One region of the Microbacterium sp. MEC084 genome, then DNA from elsewhere that is predicted to be linked to it. Evidence: riboswitches for the same ligand, from Rfam matches in the RefSeq annotation. Region 1 holds a riboswitch; each other region holds the start of a gene.
What was found. Region 1 has a riboswitch for thiamine pyrophosphate ahead of thiC (phosphomethylpyrimidine synthase ThiC). Riboswitches for the same ligand answer to the same signal wherever they lie in the genome.
Positions count from the first base shown of each region.

Region 2: it holds a riboswitch for thiamine pyrophosphate, as region 1 does, so the genes downstream of both, thiM (hydroxyethylthiazole kinase) here and thiC (phosphomethylpyrimidine synthase ThiC) in region 1, are expected to answer to the same signal.
Region 3: it holds a riboswitch for thiamine pyrophosphate, as region 1 does, so the genes downstream of both, B5M43_RS09395 (ECF transporter S component) here and thiC (phosphomethylpyrimidine synthase ThiC) in region 1, are expected to answer to the same signal.

Region 1 is NZ_MYFP02000020.1:18,871-24,890, reverse strand. It holds gene B5M43_RS12985 (ABC transporter ATP-binding protein) at 1-596, opposite strand, end outside; gene B5M43_RS12980 (ABC transporter permease subunit) at 593-1,402, opposite strand; gene B5M43_RS12975 (ABC transporter substrate-binding protein) at 1,409-2,398, opposite strand; gene thiC (phosphomethylpyrimidine synthase ThiC) at 2,395-4,215, opposite strand; TPP riboswitch at 4,212-4,320, opposite strand; gene B5M43_RS12965 (NRDE family protein) at 4,367-5,077, opposite strand; gene coaBC (bifunctional phosphopantothenoylcysteine decarboxylase/phosphopantothenate--cysteine ligase CoaBC) at 5,217-6,020, shown strand, end outside.
Region 2 is NZ_MYFP02000001.1:398,805-404,824, reverse strand. It holds gene nadC (carboxylating nicotinate-nucleotide diphosphorylase) at 1-23, opposite strand, end outside; gene nadB (L-aspartate oxidase) at 17-1,603, opposite strand; gene nadA (quinolinate synthase NadA) at 1,605-2,948, opposite strand; gene B5M43_RS01940 (NUDIX domain-containing protein) at 3,292-3,924, opposite strand; TPP riboswitch at 4,057-4,153, shown strand; gene thiM (hydroxyethylthiazole kinase) at 4,145-4,978, shown strand; gene thiE (thiamine phosphate synthase) at 4,975-5,649, shown strand; gene thiD (bifunctional hydroxymethylpyrimidine kinase/phosphomethylpyrimidine kinase) at 5,649-6,020, shown strand, end outside.
Region 3 is NZ_MYFP02000009.1:42,635-48,654, reverse strand. It holds gene B5M43_RS09410 (ABC transporter ATP-binding protein) at 1-702, shown strand, start outside; gene B5M43_RS09405 (endonuclease domain-containing protein) at 897-1,730, shown strand; gene B5M43_RS15345 (D-alanyl-D-alanine carboxypeptidase family protein) at 1,845-3,587, opposite strand; TPP riboswitch at 3,678-3,787, shown strand; gene B5M43_RS09395 (ECF transporter S component) at 3,779-4,393, shown strand; gene B5M43_RS09390 (ABC transporter ATP-binding protein) at 4,395-5,891, shown strand; gene B5M43_RS09385 (energy-coupling factor transporter transmembrane protein EcfT) at 5,888-6,020, shown strand, end outside.

The DNA of each region.
Region 1 (6,020 bases):
GCGAGGGCGATCGCCTCGTCGACGTCGTGCGTGACCATGAGCACGGCCGGCGCGTGGCGGGCGACCAGCTCGGCGACCGTGCCGTGCATCCGGCGGCGCGTCAGGGCGTCGAGCGCGGCGAACGGCTCGTCGAGCAGCAGCAGCTCGGGATCCCGCACCAGCGCCCGGGCGAGCGCCACGCGCTGCGCCTCGCCGCCCGACAGAGTCGCGGGCCAGTCCCGCTCGCGGCCGGCGAGGCCCACCTCGGCGAGCGCCTCGCGCGCCGCCGCGCGGTGGGGCGCCGTGCGCGGGAGGCCGAGCGTCACGTTGCCGAGCACGCGCAGCGACAGCACGAGCCGCGGCTCCTGGAACACACTCGTCACCCTCGGCGGCACGCGCACCGTGCCGGCGTCGGGCGTCTCCAGCCCCTGCAGGATGCGCAGCAGCGTCGACTTGCCGGTGCCGCTCGGCCCGAGCAGCGCCGTGAACTCGCGGCGCCGGAGCGTCAGGTCGAGGCCGTCGAGCACGGCACGCCCGGCGTACTGCTTGCGCAGCCCCGTGATGCATGCCGCGGCGGTCTCCATCGCGACGGTCGACACCGCCGCGCCCGCGCTCACCGCGCCACCCGCGGCCGCCACGGCAGCAGCGCCGCCTCCGCGACCCGCACGAGCGCGTCGAACGCGACCCCGAGCAGCGCGTACAGCACGAGGCACACGAACAGGTGGTCGACGCGGTTGTACTCGCGCGCCATCGCGACCAGGTAGCCGATTCCCTCGCGGGTGCCGACGTTCTCGGCCGCGACGAGGGCGGTGACGGCGACCGCGAGGCACACGCGCACCGCCATCAGGATGCCCGGCAGCGCCTGGGGCAGGACGACGCCCGCCACGAGCCGCGCGCCGGTCACGTCGAAGCAGCGCGCGGCCTCGAGGACCTTCGCGTCGATCGCCCGCACGGCGAGGAACGTGTAGGTGTACATCGGCACCACGACCGCGAACGCGATCACCGCGACCTTGAACGGCTCGTCGATGCCGAACCACGCGATGAACAGCGGGATCATCGCGAGGAACGGCACGGCGCGCAGGATCTGCAGGGTCGAGTCGACGAGCTCCTCGCCGAGCGTCGACACCCCGGCGAGGAGCCCGAGCACGAGTCCCGCTCCGGCGCCGACCCCGACGCCGGCCGCGATGCGCAGCAGCGACGCCTGCAGGTACGTGCCGAGCATGCCGGATCCGGCGATCTCGGCCGCGGCGGCGACCACCGCGGCGGGGCCGGGGAGCACGGCGGCGGGCGCCCATCCTGCCGCCGACACGAGCGCCCACGCCGCCACCAGGCCCACCGGCACGGCCGCGCGGCGCACGGGGCGCCACCCGGACCGTGCCGGCGCGGCGGCGGCGAGCGGGCGCGGAGCGACGAGCGTCGTCATCGCGGGTCAGCCGTCGAGGTCGGCCAGCAGGTCCCACGGGTCGAGGTCGGTCTGGATGACCCCCGCCCGGCGGAACAGGTCCAGCACGCGCTGGAGCCGCTCGGCGTCGGCCGGCCCGGGGACGTGCACCTCGTAGCGCCCCTGCAGCTCGCGCAGCTCGTTGTCGTACGCGTCGCCTACGAGCGCGGTGGGGCCGGTCTTCTCGAACACGTTGAGGAAGGCCTCGGGGTCCTCGTGCTGGCGGTCGAGCAGCTCCTGCAGCGTCTCGACGAACGCGACGCCGATCTCGGGATGCGCGTCGATCAGCTCGGACCGGAACGCGTACACGTTGTCGTCGACCGCGTCGAGCGAGCGCTCGGTCGCGAGCACCGTGCCGGTGCGGGCCGCCTGCGCGAAGTAGTCGCTGAACGTGCTCCACGCGTCGATCTGCCCGGACGCGAACGCCGCGACGCCGTCCGACGGCTGCAGCGCGACGCGCTCCACCGCGTCGAACGGGATCCCCACCTGCTCGAGCGCGTCGAGCAGCAGGTACTCGCCCTTGCCGCCGGCGTTGACGGCGACACGGCGGCCCACCAGGTCCTCGATCGTCTCGATGCCGGATCCGGGGGCCGCCACGATGCCCGCGTTCTCGGTCAGCACCTCGCGGCGCTGCACCGACACGATCTTCACGGGCAGGCCCTTGGCGGTCGCGCCAGCGATCGGCGCGAATGCGGCGTTCGCGACATCCAGCTGCCCCGCGTTGAACAGCGGCACGTTGGCCGTGAACGCGTACTCGCCGTCGACCCACTCGAGCTCGGCGCCGACCTCCGCGAACGCCTCGGCGAGCTCGCCGGTCTTCTTCGCGACCGCCAGCGGGCCCTGGTTGCCCGGGTCGTTGACCCGCACGACCACCGGCTCGCCCCGCCCGGCTGCGGCATCGCCCGCCGCGGGCGCCGCGGCGCATCCGGCCAGGGTGAGCGCGAGCGCCGCCAGCGCGACGGCACCGGCCGCCCTCATCGGGCCGCCTCCGCACGCAGCGCGGGAGCCGGAAGGTAGACCTGTCCGCCGGAGGCGGCGAACTCGGCGCTCTTCTCGGCCATGCCCGCGACCGCGGCCTGCGCCGCGGCGTCTCCGTACGTGTCGCGGATGTCCTGCGAGATGCGCATCGAGCAGAACTTCGGGCCGCACATCGAGCAGAAGTGCGCGGTCTTGGCGGGCTCGGCCGGCAGTGTCTCGTCGTGGAACTCCTGCGCCGTGACCGGGTCGAGGCCGAGCGCGAACTGGTCGCGCCAGCGGAACTCGAACCGCGCCTTCGACAGCGCGTCGTCGCGCGCGATCGCGCCCGGGTGGCCCTTGGCGAGGTCGGCGGCGTGCGCCGCGATCTTGTAGGTGATCACGCCGGTCTTGACGTCGTCGCGGTCGGGCAGGCCGAGGTGCTCCTTCGGGGTGACGTAGCAGAGCATGGCGGTGCCGTAGCGGGCGATCTCGGTCGCGCCGATCGCCGACGTGATGTGGTCGTAGCCGGGCGCGATGTCGGTGACCAGCGGGCCCAGCGTGTAGAACGGGGCGCCGTCGCACAGCTCCTGCTGGCGCTCGACGTTCTCGCGCACGAGGTGCAGCGGCACGTGGCCGGGTCCCTCGACCATGACCTGCACGTCGTGCGCCCACGCGCGGCGGGTCAGCTCCGCGAGCGTGTCGAGCTCGGCGAACTGGGCGGCGTCGTTCGCGTCCGCGATCGATCCGGGGCGCAGGCCGTCGCCCAGCGAGAACGCGACGTCGTACTGCGCGAAGATCTCGCACAGCTCGTCGAAGTGCTCGTACAGGAAGTTCTCGCGGTGGTGCGCCAGGCACCATCCGGCCATGATCGATCCGCCGCGCGACACGATGCCCGTCACGCGGTCGGCCGTCAGCGGCACGTAGCGCAGCAGCACGCCGGCGTGCACGGTCATGTAGTCGACGCCCTGCTCGCACTGCTCGATCACGGTGTCGCGGTAGATCTCCCACGTCAGCGCGCTCGCGTCGCCGTCGACCTTCTCGAGCGCCTGGTAGATCGGAACCGTCCCGATCGGGATCGGCGAGTTCCGGATGATCCACTCGCGCGTCGTGTGGATGTCGTTGCCGGTCGACAGGTCCATGAGCGTGTCGGCGCCCCACTTGGTCGCCCACTGCAGCTTCGACACCTCCTCGGCGATCGAGCTCGTCACGGCCGAGTTGCCGATGTTCGCGTTGATCTTCACGAGGAAGGCCTTGCCGATGATCATCGGCTCGGACTCGGGGTGGTTGATGTTGCTGGGGATGATCGCCCGCCCGGCCGCGACCTCGCTGCGCACGAGCTCGACGTCGCACTGCTCGCGCAGCGCCACGTACCGCATCTCGGGGGTGATGATCCCGCGGCGGGCGTAGTGCATCTGCGTCACGGTGCGGCCCGGCTTGGCACGGCGCGGCTCGGGCTTCGCGCCCGCCCAGCGCTGCGAGGGCGCGCCGCGGCGCACCGCCGCGCGGCCGTCGTCGCTCAGCCGGTGCCCGCGCGCCTCGTACGGCTCGGTGTCGTCGCGCGCGGCGATCCACTCGGCACGCTGCGGCGGCAGGCCGCGCTCGGGCACGCTGCCGGGACCTGCCGTGCGGTACACGCGCAGCGGCGGGTTGGGCGTGCCGTCGGGTGAGTCCTCGAGCGCGATCTCGGTCACGGGGACGCGGATGCCGTGCGCGGCGTCCTCGACCCACGCGAGCGAGTGGGAGGGGTGCTGTTCGGTCCCGTGCTCTTCAGCGGATGCGTCGCCGGGAGCGGCGGGATCGACGGGAGGGATGGATGTCGGGAGAGTGCGCGCCACCATGGGCTGTCCTCACTTCCTACGCCGGTACGAGCCGGATCAGGTTCGACGGTCTCGGGCGGTGTCAGCCCGGTCTCAGCCTCTTCCGAGGCCCCCGTGTGGTCAGGACATGTGTATCACGAGCGCCGGGAGTCGGCGCAAATCGGGCCGCGGCTCAGTCGAAGGCGAGCGGGTTCCAGAGGCCGGGACGGTCCAGCGGCGCGTAGCGCACATCCGCGCGGCCGTCCTGGATCGACGCGACGCACGCGAGCAGCGACACGGTCGGGTAGCCGTGCGGATGGTTGTCGCGCACGATCGCGCGGTCATCGGTCGGCGGCAGCTCGGCCGTGCGGCCCAGCACGTCGAGCCACGGGCGCCACCAGGCGGCGTCCCCGTCGGTCGGGGCCTGCTCGAAGGCCTCATGCCACGCCGCGATGCGCGGGGTCGCGGGGTCGTCGACGCCGTCGTGCGCCAGCATGTGCGTGCCCGGGGCGAGGGTCTCGCGGCGCAGCTCGGCGCCGTCCCAGGACGTCACCCGCACCTCGGCGCCGTCGACCTCGACCAGGTTGAACCCGAGCGTGCGCGGCGCGCCCTCGGGCGACGACCCGGCGACCGAGGCCAGCACGATCCCGCCGCGCGACTCGAGCTCGGCGGCATCCAGTCCCTCGGGGTACCCCGCCCGGTTCAGGAGCACCGCCAGCCGGCCGCCCTCGGCGGCGAGCCAGGCGCCGCCCGCGAGCCGGTCCTGCACGCCCACGAGCCCGGGCCGGTCCGGCCACCACGCGCCGAGCGGGTTCCACGGCCGGTTCGGATCCTCGTCCCGCACCGCGAGCAGGCGCACGGGCTCCGCCGAGGACTCCGGGACGCGGACGATCACGGTGCACATGGATCCCATTCTCGGGTCCCGCGCGGGCCTCGGCTTCGACTCGCCGCGCTCGCTCAGCCCGTTCGACTCCGCTTCGCTCCGCTCGACGACCACAGGGTGATGCCGCGGGGCGTCGAGGGGCGTGAGCCACAATGAAGGCGTGAACATCGTCGTGGGCGTGACCGGCGGCATCGCCGCGTACAAGACCGTGCAGCTCGTGCGGCTGCTGGTGAAGGACGGGCACGAGGTGCACGTCGTGCCGACCGACGACGCGCTGCGCTTCGTCGGTCAGCCGACCTGGGAGGCGATCAGCCGCCACCCCGTGACGACGTCGGTGCACGACGACGTGGCGCAGGTGCGGCACGTCGCGCTCGGCCAGAACGCCGACCTCGTGGTCGTCGCCCCTGCCTCGGCGAACACGATCGCGAAGATGGCCGCGGGCCTGGCGGGCGACCTGCTCGGCACGACGCTGCTCGCCACGCGCGCGCCCGTGCTGATCGCTCCCGCGATGCACACCGAGATGTGGCAGCACGCGGCCACGCAGGCGAACATCGCGACGCTCGCCGCGCGCGGCATCCGGATGATCGGTCCCGACAGCGGGCAGCTGACGGGCGACGACGTCGGCCCCGGCCGGATGAGCGAGCCCGAGGCCATCCACGCCGAGATCGGCCGGATCCTGCAGTCGCGGCGCGATCTCGCGGGCCTGCGCTTCGTGGTCTCGACGGGCGGCACGCGCGAGCCCATCGATCCCGTCCGCTTCCTCGGCAACCGGTCGAGCGGCCGGCAGGGTGTCGCCATCGCGCTCGCCGCCGCGGATCGCGGCGCCGAGGTCACGCTGGTCGCCGCGCACGTCGACGAGTCGGTCGCGGCGCCCGCGGTCGCGCATCCGGGCATCCGGATCGAGCGGGCCGGCACGGCCGCCGAGCTGGGGGAGCGGATGACCGCCCTCGCCGGCGACGCGGAC
Region 2 (6,020 bases), on a different contig from region 1:
TCGATGGTCTGCGGGGTCAGCATGCGGCTCCTGCCGGCGTGAGGTCGTAGGCGGGATCGGCGGCTCGGGACTCGACCGGGGGATGCGCCCCGCCCGAGAGCCGCGGCTCGTCGGATCGGAAGTGGGCGCCGACGGATCGGGTCCGCGCGCTCGCCGCGGCGATGGTCGCCGCGGCCACGAGAAGCATGCCGGCGTCCTCATGCTCGGCGACCGTGCGCGGGGTCGTGGCGTCGCGGCGCCACGCCGCCACGACCGCGCCCGCGCGCGCCACCCCCGCCGCGTCGCGGACCAGACCGACGTGCTCCCACATCAGCGCGCGCAGGGCGGCGCGCGTGAACGGCGGCGCATCGGCGGCCGCGGCGACCGGTTCGGCGGCGGCCGCCGTCGGCTCGGGGCCCGGCCAGCCGGACCGCCGCCGGCCGCGCTCGTCGATCGCGATCGCGGCGCGCGCCCCGAACACGGCGCCCTCCAGCAGCGAATTGGACGCGAGGCGGTTCGCGCCGTGGACGCCGGTGCGCGCGGTCTCGCCGACCGCGTAGAGCCCCCGGAGCGTCGTGCGACCCTCCAGGTCCGTGCGCACGCCGCCCATGAGATAGTGCGCCGCGGGCGTCACCGGAATGGGTTCGGACGCCCAGTCGAGGCCGCGCGCCCGCACGGCCGCATCGATCGAGGGGAAGCGGGTGCGCAGCAGGTCGGCGCCGAGCGCCGTGGCGTCCAGGCGCACGGGACGGCCGCCCTGCGCCGCCATCCGGTTTGCGATCGCGCGGGCGACGACGTCGCGCGGCGCGAGCTCGCCGTCCGGATGCGCATCGAACGCGAAGCGCCGCCCGTCGTCGTCGATCAGCACCGCGCCCTCGCCGCGCACGGCCTCCGAGATCAGGAACGGATCGCCGGGGGCCGGCCCGTCGGCGATCAGCACGGTCGGGTGGAACTGCACGAACTCCAGGTCGGCCACGGCGGCGCCCGCGCGCAGGGCCGCGGCGATGCCGTCCCCCGTGGCGACGGCCGGGTTGGTGGTGCGGGCGTACAGCATGCCCGCGCCTCCCGTGGCCAGCACCACGGCGTCGGCGGACAGCACCGCGTCGCGGCCGTCGATGCGGACGCGCGCGCCCGTCACGGCGCCCGTGCGCCCGATCACGAGGTCGAGCAGGAACGCGTGCTCGACGATGCGGATGCCCATCCGGCGCGCGGTGCGCAGCAGCGCCGTCTCGATCGCGAGGCCCGTGGCGTCGCCGCCGGCGTGCAGGATGCGCGGGAACGAGTGGGCGGCCTCCAGGCCGTGCTGCAGGCGACCGGAGGCGTCGCGGTCGAACTCGACGCCGCAGCGGGCGAGCTCGCCGATCCGCTCCGGGCCCTCCTCGACGAGCACGCGCACGGCGTCCTCGTCGCACAGGCCCGCGCCCGCCGCGAGCGTGTCGGCGACGTGGTCCTCGAGGCGGTCCTCGGGCATCACGACGCCCGCGATGCCGCCCTGGGCGTGCCGCGTGGAGCCCTGATCCGCGGAGCCCTTGGTGACGAGCGTGACGTCGACGCCCCGATGCGCGGCGTGGACCGCGCAGAACAGGCCGGCGATCCCGCTGCCGACGATCAGCGCGCGCGTCATGTCAGGCCGTCCGGGCGGGCGTCGCGGACGCGGGCTTCGCGGCGAGCATCCGCTCCAGCGCGACCCGCGCGGGCGCCGCGACCTCGTCCGCCACCGTGATCCGGTTCACGACGCGGCCGGCCACGAGCTCCTCGAGCGTCCACGCGAGATAGCCCGGGTGGATCCGGTACATCGTGGAGCAGGGGCACACCACGGGGTCGAGGCAGAAGATCGTGTGCTGCGGGTGCTGCGCCGCGAGGCGCTGGACCAGGTTGATCTCGGTGCCGATCGCGAACGTCGTGGGCGCGGTCGCGCTCTCGATCGCGCGCCGGATGACGTCGGTCGAGCCGGCCTCGTCGGCCGCGTCGACGACGGGCATCGGACACTCGGGGTGCACGATGACGCGCACGCCGGGGTGCTCGGCGCGCGCCCTGTCGATCTGGTCGACCGTGAACCGCCGGTGCACCGAGCAGAAGCCGTGCCACAGGATCACGCGCGCATCGCGCAGGTCCTGCTCGGACGAGCCGCCGAGCGGGCGATGGGGGTTCCACATCGGCATCCGCTCGAGCGGGACGCCCATGGCCTTCGCGGTGTTGCGTCCCAGGTGCTGGTCGGGGAAGAACAGCACGCGGCGCCCGCGCGCGAACGCCCACTCCAGCACGGTGCGCGCGTTGGACGATGTGCAGACGATGCCGCCGTGGCGGCCCACGAAGCCCTTGATCGCCGCCGAGGAGTTCATGTAGGTGACCGGGATCACCGGCAGGAAGCCGTCGGCGTCGGGCTCGTCGAGCGGGCCGTAGACGTCCTCCAGCTGCTCCCAGCACTCCTCGACCTGGTCGATGTCGGCCATGTCCGCCATCGAGCAGCCCGCCGCCAGGTTCGGCAGGATGACCGCCTGCCCCGGGCCCGACAGCAGGTCGGCGGTCTCGGCCATGAAGTGCACGCCGCAGAACACGATCGCCTCGGCCTCGGGGTGGGCCTTGGCGGCGTTCGCGAGCTGGAACGAGTCGCCCACGTAGTCGGCGTGCCGCACGACCTCGTCGCGCTGGTAGAAGTGGCCGAGCACCACGACGCGGTCGCCGAGGGTCTCCTTCGCGGCGCGGATCCGGGCGTGCAGCTCGTCCTCGGACGCCTCGCGATACTCGGCGGGCAGCTCGCCCTGGCGCGGCGACCCGGTGGGGATCACGTCGCCCATCGAGGCGCCGGGACCGTAGCCGGGGACAGTGTCGAACGTCCAGGGCGTGGCCGCGAGGTCCGTCGAGCACGTGCTGCCCGTGGCCGTGCCGGCCACGATCGCCTGGATGCCGTGGTCGACGGACGCATCGACGGCGCGGCGCGGTGCGAGGGTCAGGGGAGAGGCGGCCATGTGAGCCCTCGCCTTCTGGTCGGAACGACACTTACTGTCGCGCCCAGATTAGGTCACATTGACCAGAACCGCAATTTCGATCACTTTCCGCTCACGCCCCGGCGTGGAGCCGCGGTTTCGACTCGCTTCGCTCGCACGGCGGTCGATGGCCAACCCGTGGTCGTTGAGCGGAGGCGCGCCAGCGCCGAAGTCGAAACGTGGCCGGATCGTCCCGGCCGGCTGGGGAGGTTCGGCGTCGTTTCGACTCCTCGCTGGCGCTCGTCGCTCAACGACCGGGGGTGAGGGTCGGCAGCAACTCCCTGCATCTACGGTCGTGCGAGCAAAGCGAGCGTGCGAGGCGCTTCTAGAAAGACTCAGCTTCCGCGTTGTAGCGGTAGAGGCGGGCGGGGCGGTGCTTGCCGGTGCGGAAGGACTCGGTGGGCACGAGCGCCTCGGAGCCCTCGAGCAGGCGGCGGAAGTTGGAGGGGTCGAGCCGGCGGCCGAGCACGGACTCGTACACCTCGCGCAGCTCTGTGAGCGTGAACTCGTCGGGCAGCAGGCCCGCGGCGATGCGGCTGTAGCCCACCTTGTTCCGCAGGCGCCACAGCGCGTACTCGGCGATCCGGTTGTGGTCGAACGCGAGCGCCGGCAGGTGGTCGACGTCGAACCACTCGACGTTCTCGGGCGCGCCGACGACCGAGCGCTGCGCGTCCACGAGGTCGGAGCGCAGCAGCGCCCAGTACACGACCGAGACGACGCGCGTCGGCGACCGGTCGACGTCGCCGAACGTGTACAGCTGCTCCAGGTAGCTGGGCGTGAGCGCCGTGGTCTCCTCGAGCGTGCGCGAGGCGGCCTCGCCGAGGCCCTCGTCCACGTCCAGCCAGCCGCCGGGCAGGGCCCACATGCCCTCGAAGGGGTCGCGCGTGCGCCGCACGAGCGGGATCATCAGCCGGTCCGAGTCCGGGTCGGGGCGCAGCGAGAAGATCACGGTCGACACGGCCACCCGGATCTCGTCGCCCGAGGCGGTCGCGCCCCGCTCCTGATCCTGCGCATCCGACGTCCTGCTCACCCCTCGAGCCTATGCGGTCGAGGTCGCCCGCCCGGGAGGCGCAACCCGGATAGGATCGCTCGCAGTGGCACGGGGTGTCCCCACCGGGGGACTGAGATCACACCCGTATCGACCTGATCTCGTTAGTACGAGCGGAGGGATGTCGCTGATGAGTGACGTGTATCTGTCGTCCGGTCCGGATGCGGGAGCCGTGCTGGCACGGCTGCGCGAGGACGCACCGCTGGTGCAGTGCATCACCAACTCCGTGGTGGTGAACTTCACCGCCAACGCGCTGCTGGCCGCGGGGGCGTCGCCGGTCATGGCGGACGTCCCGGGCGAGGCGCGCGAGTGCGCGCGCGTCGCGTCGGCGCTGCTGGTGAACCTGGGCACGCCGCGCGCCGAGCAGCGCGAGGCCATGCGCGAGGCGGTCGCGGCCGCCGGAGCCGCGGGCACGCCGTGGGTGCTCGACCCCGTCGGCGTGGGCGCGCTGTCCCTGCGCACGGACTTCGCGCGCGAGCTGCTCGCCGACGGCCCGGCGGTCATCCGCGGGAACGCGTCCGAGATCCTCGCGCTCGCCGGCGCGGGCGGACGCGGCCGCGGCGTCGACGCCGCCGACGACGTCGAGCAGACGGCGGGAATCGCGCGCGAGCTGGCGCGGAGCACCGGCGCGGTCGTCGCCGTGTCCGGACCCGTGGACCTGATCGCGGACGGCGGCCGGGTCGTCCGGGTCCACGGCGGCGATCCGCTCCTCACCCGGGTCACGGGCGCCGGATGCGCGCTCGGCGCGATCGTGGGCGCGGCCGTCGCGGCCGCCGGCGGCGACGCCTTCGCGGGGGCGGTCGCCGCGCACGTGCTCTACGCGGAGGCCGCGGAGCGCGCGGCCGCCGTCGCGCCGGCCCCGGGCGGCTTCGCGGTCGCGCTGCTGGATGCGCTGGCCACGGTCGAGCCCGCCGCCCTCGCGGCCCGCGAGCCGCTCCTCGCCGGAGCCGGAGCCGGAGCGTGAGCCGCGCGCTCGACCTGTGCACGTACGTCGTCGCCGACGTCGCCACGATCCTCTCCCGAGCCGGGCGCGATCTGGCGGCCGTCGCGGACGTCGTGCGCCGGGCGGTCGACGGCGGCGCGACGATCGTGCAGGTGCGCGGCAAGGAGCTCGGGGGAGCGGAGCTGCTCGACGTCGTCGAGCGCTCCGCCGAGGCGGTGGCCGGGCGGGCCGCGCTCGTGGTGGACGACCGGGTGGATGTCGTGCTCGCCGCGCGGGCGGCTGGCGCCCGGGTCGACGGCGTGCACGTGGGCCAGAGCGATCTGCCCGTCGACCGCGTGCGCGCGCTGCTCGGCGAGGGCGCGATCGTGGGCCTGAGCGCGAGCCGCCCGCATGAGCTCGCGGCGCTGCGCGCGCTCCCCGCCGGCACGGCCGACTACCTCGGCGTCGGTGCGATCCGCGCGACGCCGACCAAGCCCGACCACCCCGAGCCGCTGGGCTGGCGCGGGTTCGCCGAGTTCGCGGCGGTCGCGGGCCTGCCCTGTGTGGCGATCGGCGGCGTCGGGCACGGCGACGCCGCTGAGGCGCGGCGCGCCGGGGCGGCCGGGCTGGCCGTCGTGCGCGCCGTGTGCGCCGCCGAGGACCCCGCCCACGCCGCGCGGTCGCTGCGGAACGAGTGGGCGGAGGTCGCCTGATGCGCGGGCGCGAGGCGTCGACCCGCATCCCGAACGTGCTCTCGATCGCGGGCTCCGATCCCTCGGGCGGGGCGGGCGTGCAGGCGGATCTGAAGTCCATCCTGGCGAGCGGAGGCTACGGCATGGCCGCTCTCACCGCCCTGACGGCGCAGAGCACGCGCGCCGTCAGCGGCGTGCACGTCCCGCCGCCGGGGTTCGTGCGCGACCAGCTCGACGCGGTGGCGTCCGACATCCGGATCGACGCGGTCAAGACGGGGATGATCGGCGGCGCCGCGGTGATCGCCGAGGTGGTCGGGTGGCTCGACGCGCTCGCCGAGCGGCCCGCCGTGGTCGTCGACCCCGTCATGATCGCCACGAGCGGCGACCGCCTG
Region 3 (6,020 bases), on a different contig from region 1:
ACCACGCTGGTGAACCTGATCATGCGGTTCTACGAGCTCGACGGCGGGGCCATCCTGCTCGACGGCCAGGACATCTCCGAGATGACCCGCCACGACGTGCGCGCGCGGGCGGGCATGGTGCTGCAGGACCCGTGGCTGTTCTCGGGGACGATCCGGGAGAACATCCGCTACGGCCGGCAGAGCGCCACGGACGACGAGGTGATCGCGGCCGCCAAGGCGACCTACGTCGACCGGTTCGTGCACACCCTGCCCGACGGGTACGACACGGTGCTCGAGGAGGACGCGGCCAACGTGTCGGCCGGCGAGCGTCAGCTGATCACGATCGCGCGCGCGTTCGTGTCGCAGCCGAGCGTGCTGATCCTGGATGAGGCCACCAGCTCGGTCGACACCCGCACCGAGCAGCTGCTGCAGCACGCCATGGCGGCGCTGCGGAAGGGCCGCACGTCGTTCGTGATCGCGCACCGCCTGTCGACCATCCGCGACGCCGACCTCATCCTCGTGATGGAGCACGGCGACATCGTGGAGCAGGGCACGCACGAGGAGCTGATCGCCCGCGAGGGCGCCTACTGGCGCCTGTACCGGTCGCAGTTCGAGCATGCCGCGGTCGACCTCGACGCGGTCGAGGCGCAGGAGGCGGCCACGGACACCGCGGCCGTCGAGGTGCCCGCGGCCGCGGGCGCGCCGGAGGAGCCCACGGCCTGACGCGACCTGAGCCGAAGAGAGATCCACCTCCGAGGGCGGAACCCGGCGCTCCGCTCCTCGCAGGTGGATTCCTCCTCGGCTGGAGGCGGTCACCACTCCGGCCGGCGTCGTCCACAGGCCCAGGGATGGCCCGGTTGCTCATCTTGGCGAGTCAGGCCGACCGCGGGACCGGGCCGGGTGGCCAGCATGGGCGCATGGATCCCGTCACCGCGCTCGCCCGCTTCGGAGGCATCGCGCGCACCCCCGCGCTCCACAGGCTCGGTGTCACGCGGCACGCGCTGCGCGGCGCGCTGCACAGCGGCGCGGTGCAGCGACCCCGCCACGGCTGGATGTGCCTGCCCTCCGTCGACCCGGCCTGGCGCTCGGCGGTCGAGGTCGGCGTGGTGCTCTCGTGCGTCACGGTCGCGCAGCGGCGCGGGCTCTGGACCGATACCGTGACGCAACCGCACGTCGCCATCCGCCCGAACGGACAGCTGCAGCGCGAGACGACCGCGCACGTGCACTGGGCGACCCCGGTCATCCCGCGCGACCCCGACGCTCTCGAGGATTCGCTGATCAACGCGCTGGTGATCCTCGCGACGTGCCAGCCCTACGAGGCCGGCCTTGCGGCGTGGGAGGCGGCCATCCGGAGGCACCTCGTCGACCTCGACGTGCTGCGCGGCCTGCCGCTGCCGCCCGACGCCCGACGGCTGCTCGCGGATGCGCGGCCGCTCGCGGATGAGGGCACCGAGTCGATCGTGTTCTCGCGCCTGCGCCTCCTCCGGCTGGGGCTGCCGATCCGGCGCCAGGTGGTCATCGCCGCGCGGCCCGTCGATCTCCTCATCGGCGACCGGCTGGTGATCCAGATCGACGGCGGTCATCACGTCGACGCTCAGCGCCTGCGCGACAACGAGCACGACGCTCGCCTGCGCCTGATGGGCTACCACGTCATCCGGATCGGCTATTGGCAGATCATGGACGACTGGGCCGCGGTGCAGGACCTCGTGGTGACCGCCATCGCGCAGGGGCTGCACCGCATCCGCCGTTGAACGCCGACCTCCGCGGAGGAGAAATCCACGCGCGAGGCCGATCTCATGGGCATTCGTCCTGGATCGGGGATTTCTCCTCGCGCCAGGGCGGGGTCGGGCGCGTGCGGCGGCGCGCTACTGCAGGCCGAGCAGGTCGAGCGGGTGCGAGAGCCGCCAGAGCAGGCTGGGGCCCTCGAGGTCGCCCTCGAGCACCAGGGGGACCGTGGCCGAGTCGAACGGCCCAGTCGCGGTGAGCGTGCCGACCTCCGCGCCCGACGCGGTGCCGACCTCGACCTCGTAGTCCGACTGGACCTCGGGGGTGCCGCGGTCCCACAGCACGACCTCGGCGTCGTCGCCCGTGACCACCTCGACCGGCTCGCCCCACTCGGTCGTGACGTTCGCGACGGTGGTGCCGGATGCGACGGTCGGGGCGGGCTGCAGGGACTGCTCCACCTGCTCGAGCAGCGTGCGGCTGACGCTCGCGCGGGTCTCCTCGTCGGGCTGGCCGAGCACCGAGGCGTACAGCCGCACGGTGGTCTGGCCGATCGTGACGTCCTTGGCCGTGAGCAGGTTCCACGACTCGATCCACCACTCGGACAGGGTGCCGGTCTTGATGCCGACGACGCCGGGGTCCCCGATCAGCGGATTGCTGTTCTCGACCACGCCGGCGCCCGGGAGTTCCGTCTCGGGCATCGCCACGATCTCCGCGATCACGGGGTTCGCCAGCGCCAGGCTCGCGAGGGTGACCAGCGACGCGGGGGTCGCCGTGTTGTCCGGGTCGATGCCGCTCGGGTCGACCATCGTGATGCCCGACAGGCCGTGCGCCTGGAGCCACTCCGGCACGGCGAGGGCGAACGCGTCCTTCGAGCCCCACAGCTCCGTCGTCAGGCGATCCACGTAGTTGTTGGCCGAGCCGATCAGGATGCCCTCGAGCAGCTGCCGCTGCGTGAGCGTGCCGTCCACGGGCACGTCGAGCGCCGACTCGTTCGCCACGCGGTACTGCCAGTACTCCTGGCTGTCGGCGTAGTCGAACGCGTAGGACGGCCCCTGCTCGCCCACCGCGAGCGGCGCCTTCTCGAGGATCATGAGCGCGGTCACGACCTTGGCGATGCTGGCCATGGGCGCGCGCGCGGCGCTGGAGGCCGGGACCGTGCCGAGGCCCTCGGCGCCGACGGCGGCGGAGCCGTCCGCGGGCCAGGTCACGGCGAGCGGATGACCGGGCGCCGGGTCGACCGTCGCGGCCGAGACCGCGGGGGCGACGTTCGCGAGCGGCCAGAAGGCGCAGCCGCCCACGTAGCCGAGTGCGAGGACGCCGGCTGTGATCAGCGGGGCCGCGACGGAGGGGCGCCTCTCGCGGCGGGTGGGGACCAGGTCGAACGCGGGCGACGGCGCGGGGGCCGCCTCGGGCTTGGGGGCGACGGTGGCCGGGTCGATCCAGGCCAGAGCGGCGGTGTCGGTGCGGGGCGCGTCCGCCACCGCTGCGTGCGGCGCCTCGACCGCGGCGCCGGCGGCCTCCTCGAGCGACGTCGGGGTCTCCGGTGCGGGCACGGCCAGCGCCTCGGCCCCGGTCGGAGCATCCGCCGGGGGCGCATCCGTCAGCGCGGCGCCCGCCAGGGCCGTGGCCGCCTCGGTCACGGGCGCATCGGCGGTGCGCTGGTCGAACAGCGAGCCGATGCCGCGACGGATCGCGGGCTGCTCGGGCACCACGGGCGTCTCGGGCAGGGGGTCGATGTCGTGCGCCGTCACCGCGCGGCGCGGGCGACGCGGCGCCTCGGCGACGGGGGTCGCTGCCACCGGCACCGTGGCGACGGACGCATCGTCGATCGAGCCGCGGAGATCCTCGCGGAGATCGTCGTGGGGGGAGTCGTCGATTGCCACCCGCCTACGGTACCCGCGGATGCCGGGAGCCAGCCGGAGATCGCGGGCCCCGGCGGCGAACCTCACCCGCCGGATCGCCCTAGAATGTCCCTCACACACCACGGGAGTCCGGCGAGCCGGGCTGAGAGGAAGCGACCCGCGCTTCGACCGTCGAACCTGATCCGGATCATGCCGGCGCAGGGAGGAGAGAGATGAACACGTCCGCACCCGCCACCCCGGGCACCCGCCGCTTCACCTGGCGCGTCGTCGACATCGTCGTCGCCAGCGTCATCGCCGTGGCCTGCGCCGTGGTGTTCCTCGTCTGGAACGTCGCCTACATCGGCCCGAGCGAGCTGCTCGCGCCGCTGCTGCCCGGTCTGGGCGGCCTGCTCACCGGCCCCTGGCTCATCGCCGGGGTGATCGGCGGCCTCGTCATCCGCAAGCCGGGCGCCGCGCTCTACACCGAGCTGCTCGCCGCGGTCATCTCCGCGCTCGTCGGCAACCAGTGGGGCGCGCTGACGATCGTGTCGGGCCTCGTGCAGGGCCTCGGCGCCGAGATCATCCTCGCGATCTTCCTGTACAGGTCGTTCCGCCTGCCGGTCGCGGTGCTGGCGGGCGCCGGCGCGGGCCTCGCGGCCGGCATCAACGACCGCGTCCTCTGGTACGCGGGCGCCGACGCGCTGTTCACGACCGTGTACATCGCCTCGACCACGGTGTCGGGCGCGGTCATCGCGGGGCTCGGCGGCTGGGCGATCGTCCGCGGCCTCGCGGCGACCGGCGCGCTGAACCGGTTCGCGGCCGGGCGCGCGGTCGCCAGGCGCGTCTGACGTGACGGCCTCTCCGGCGACCGGGGCCGTGTCCCCGGCCGCCGTCGAGGCGCGCGGCTGGGGATGGCGCTACGCCAGCCGCCGCGCGTGGGCCGCCTCCGGCATCGACCTGCGGATCGACGCGGGCGAACGCGTCCTGCTGCTCGGCGCGAGCGGCTCGGGGAAGTCCACGCTGCTGCACGCTCTCGCGGGCGTGCTGGGCGGCGACGACGAGGGCGAGCACGCCGGCACCCTGACGATCGACGGGCACCCGCCCGCGGCGGTCCGCGGTCGCGCCGGGCTGGTGCAGCAGGATCCCGACACCCAGGCCGTCCTGCACCGCGTCGGCGACGACGTCGCGTTCGGCTGCGAGAACCTCGGGGTGCCGCGGCACGACATCTGGCCGCGCGTCGGCGAGGCGCTGGACCTCGTGGGCCTCGACGTGCCGCTCGACCGGTCCACGACCGCGCTGTCCGGCGGACAGAAGCAGCGCCTCGCGCTCGCCGGGGCGCTCGCCATGCGCCCCGGGCTGCTGCTGCTCGACGAGCCCACCGCCAACCTCGATCCCGCGGGCGCGATCGCGGTGCGTGACGCCGTGGGCCGCGTACTGGACCGCACGGGCGCGACCCTCGTCGTGGTGGAGCATCGCGTGGACGTGTGGCTGCCGATCGTCGACCGGATCATCGTGCTGGGCGCGGGGGACGCGGGCGTGATCGCGGACGGCCCGGTCGCCGACGTGCTGCGCGACCGGGGCGCCGAGCTCGCCGCGCTCGGCGTCTGGGTGCCCGGGATCGCGCCGCGCCACCCGGCGCCGCCGGCCGCGGCGCCCGGCGAGGTCCTGCTGTCGGGACGCGCGCTCGAGGTCGCGCGCGTACGCGGCCGCCGCGTGGCGGGCCCGCTCGACGTGGACGTGCGCGCCGGCGAGGTCCTCGGCGTCGTGGGGCCGAACGGCGCGGGCAAGTCGACGCTCGGCCGCACGCTGGCCGGGCTGCTTCCGCCGGCGGGAGGCCGGGTCGTCGCCGGGCCGGCGCTCGCGGGCGGGATCGGCGAGGCGCCGATCCGCTGGTCGTCGCGGCAGCTGCTCACGCGCATCGGGACCGTGCTGCAGTCCCCGGATCACCAGCTGCTCTCCACCACCGTCCGCCGCGAGCTCGAGGTCGGTCCCCGCGCCCTGCGCCTGCCCGAGGGCGAGATCGCGGCGCGGGTCGACGAGCTGCTCGAGCGGCTCCGGCTCGCGCATCTCGCCGAGGCCAACCCCCACACGCTCTCCGGCGGCGAGAAGCGGAGGCTGACCGTCGCCGCGATGCTGGCGACGCGTCCGAGGGTGGTCGTGCTCGACGAGCCGACGTTCGGCCAGGATGCGCGCACGTGGGCCGAGCTGGTCGCGATCATCGCGTCGCTGCGCGACGGCCGCGACGGGGCGCCCGGGGCGGGCGTCGTCGCGATCACGCACGACGCCGATGTGCTCGAGGCGCTGCACGCGCGCCGCCTCAGCCTCACGGCCGCGGTCGGGACATGATCCTTCCGACCCCGCTGGTCCCCGCCGGCCCGCTCGCCCGCGTCAACCCGGTCGCGAAGCTGGGCGCCGCGCTCCTCATGGCCGCCCCGCTGGTGCTCACGATCGACTGGGTGTCGGCGGCCGTCGCGC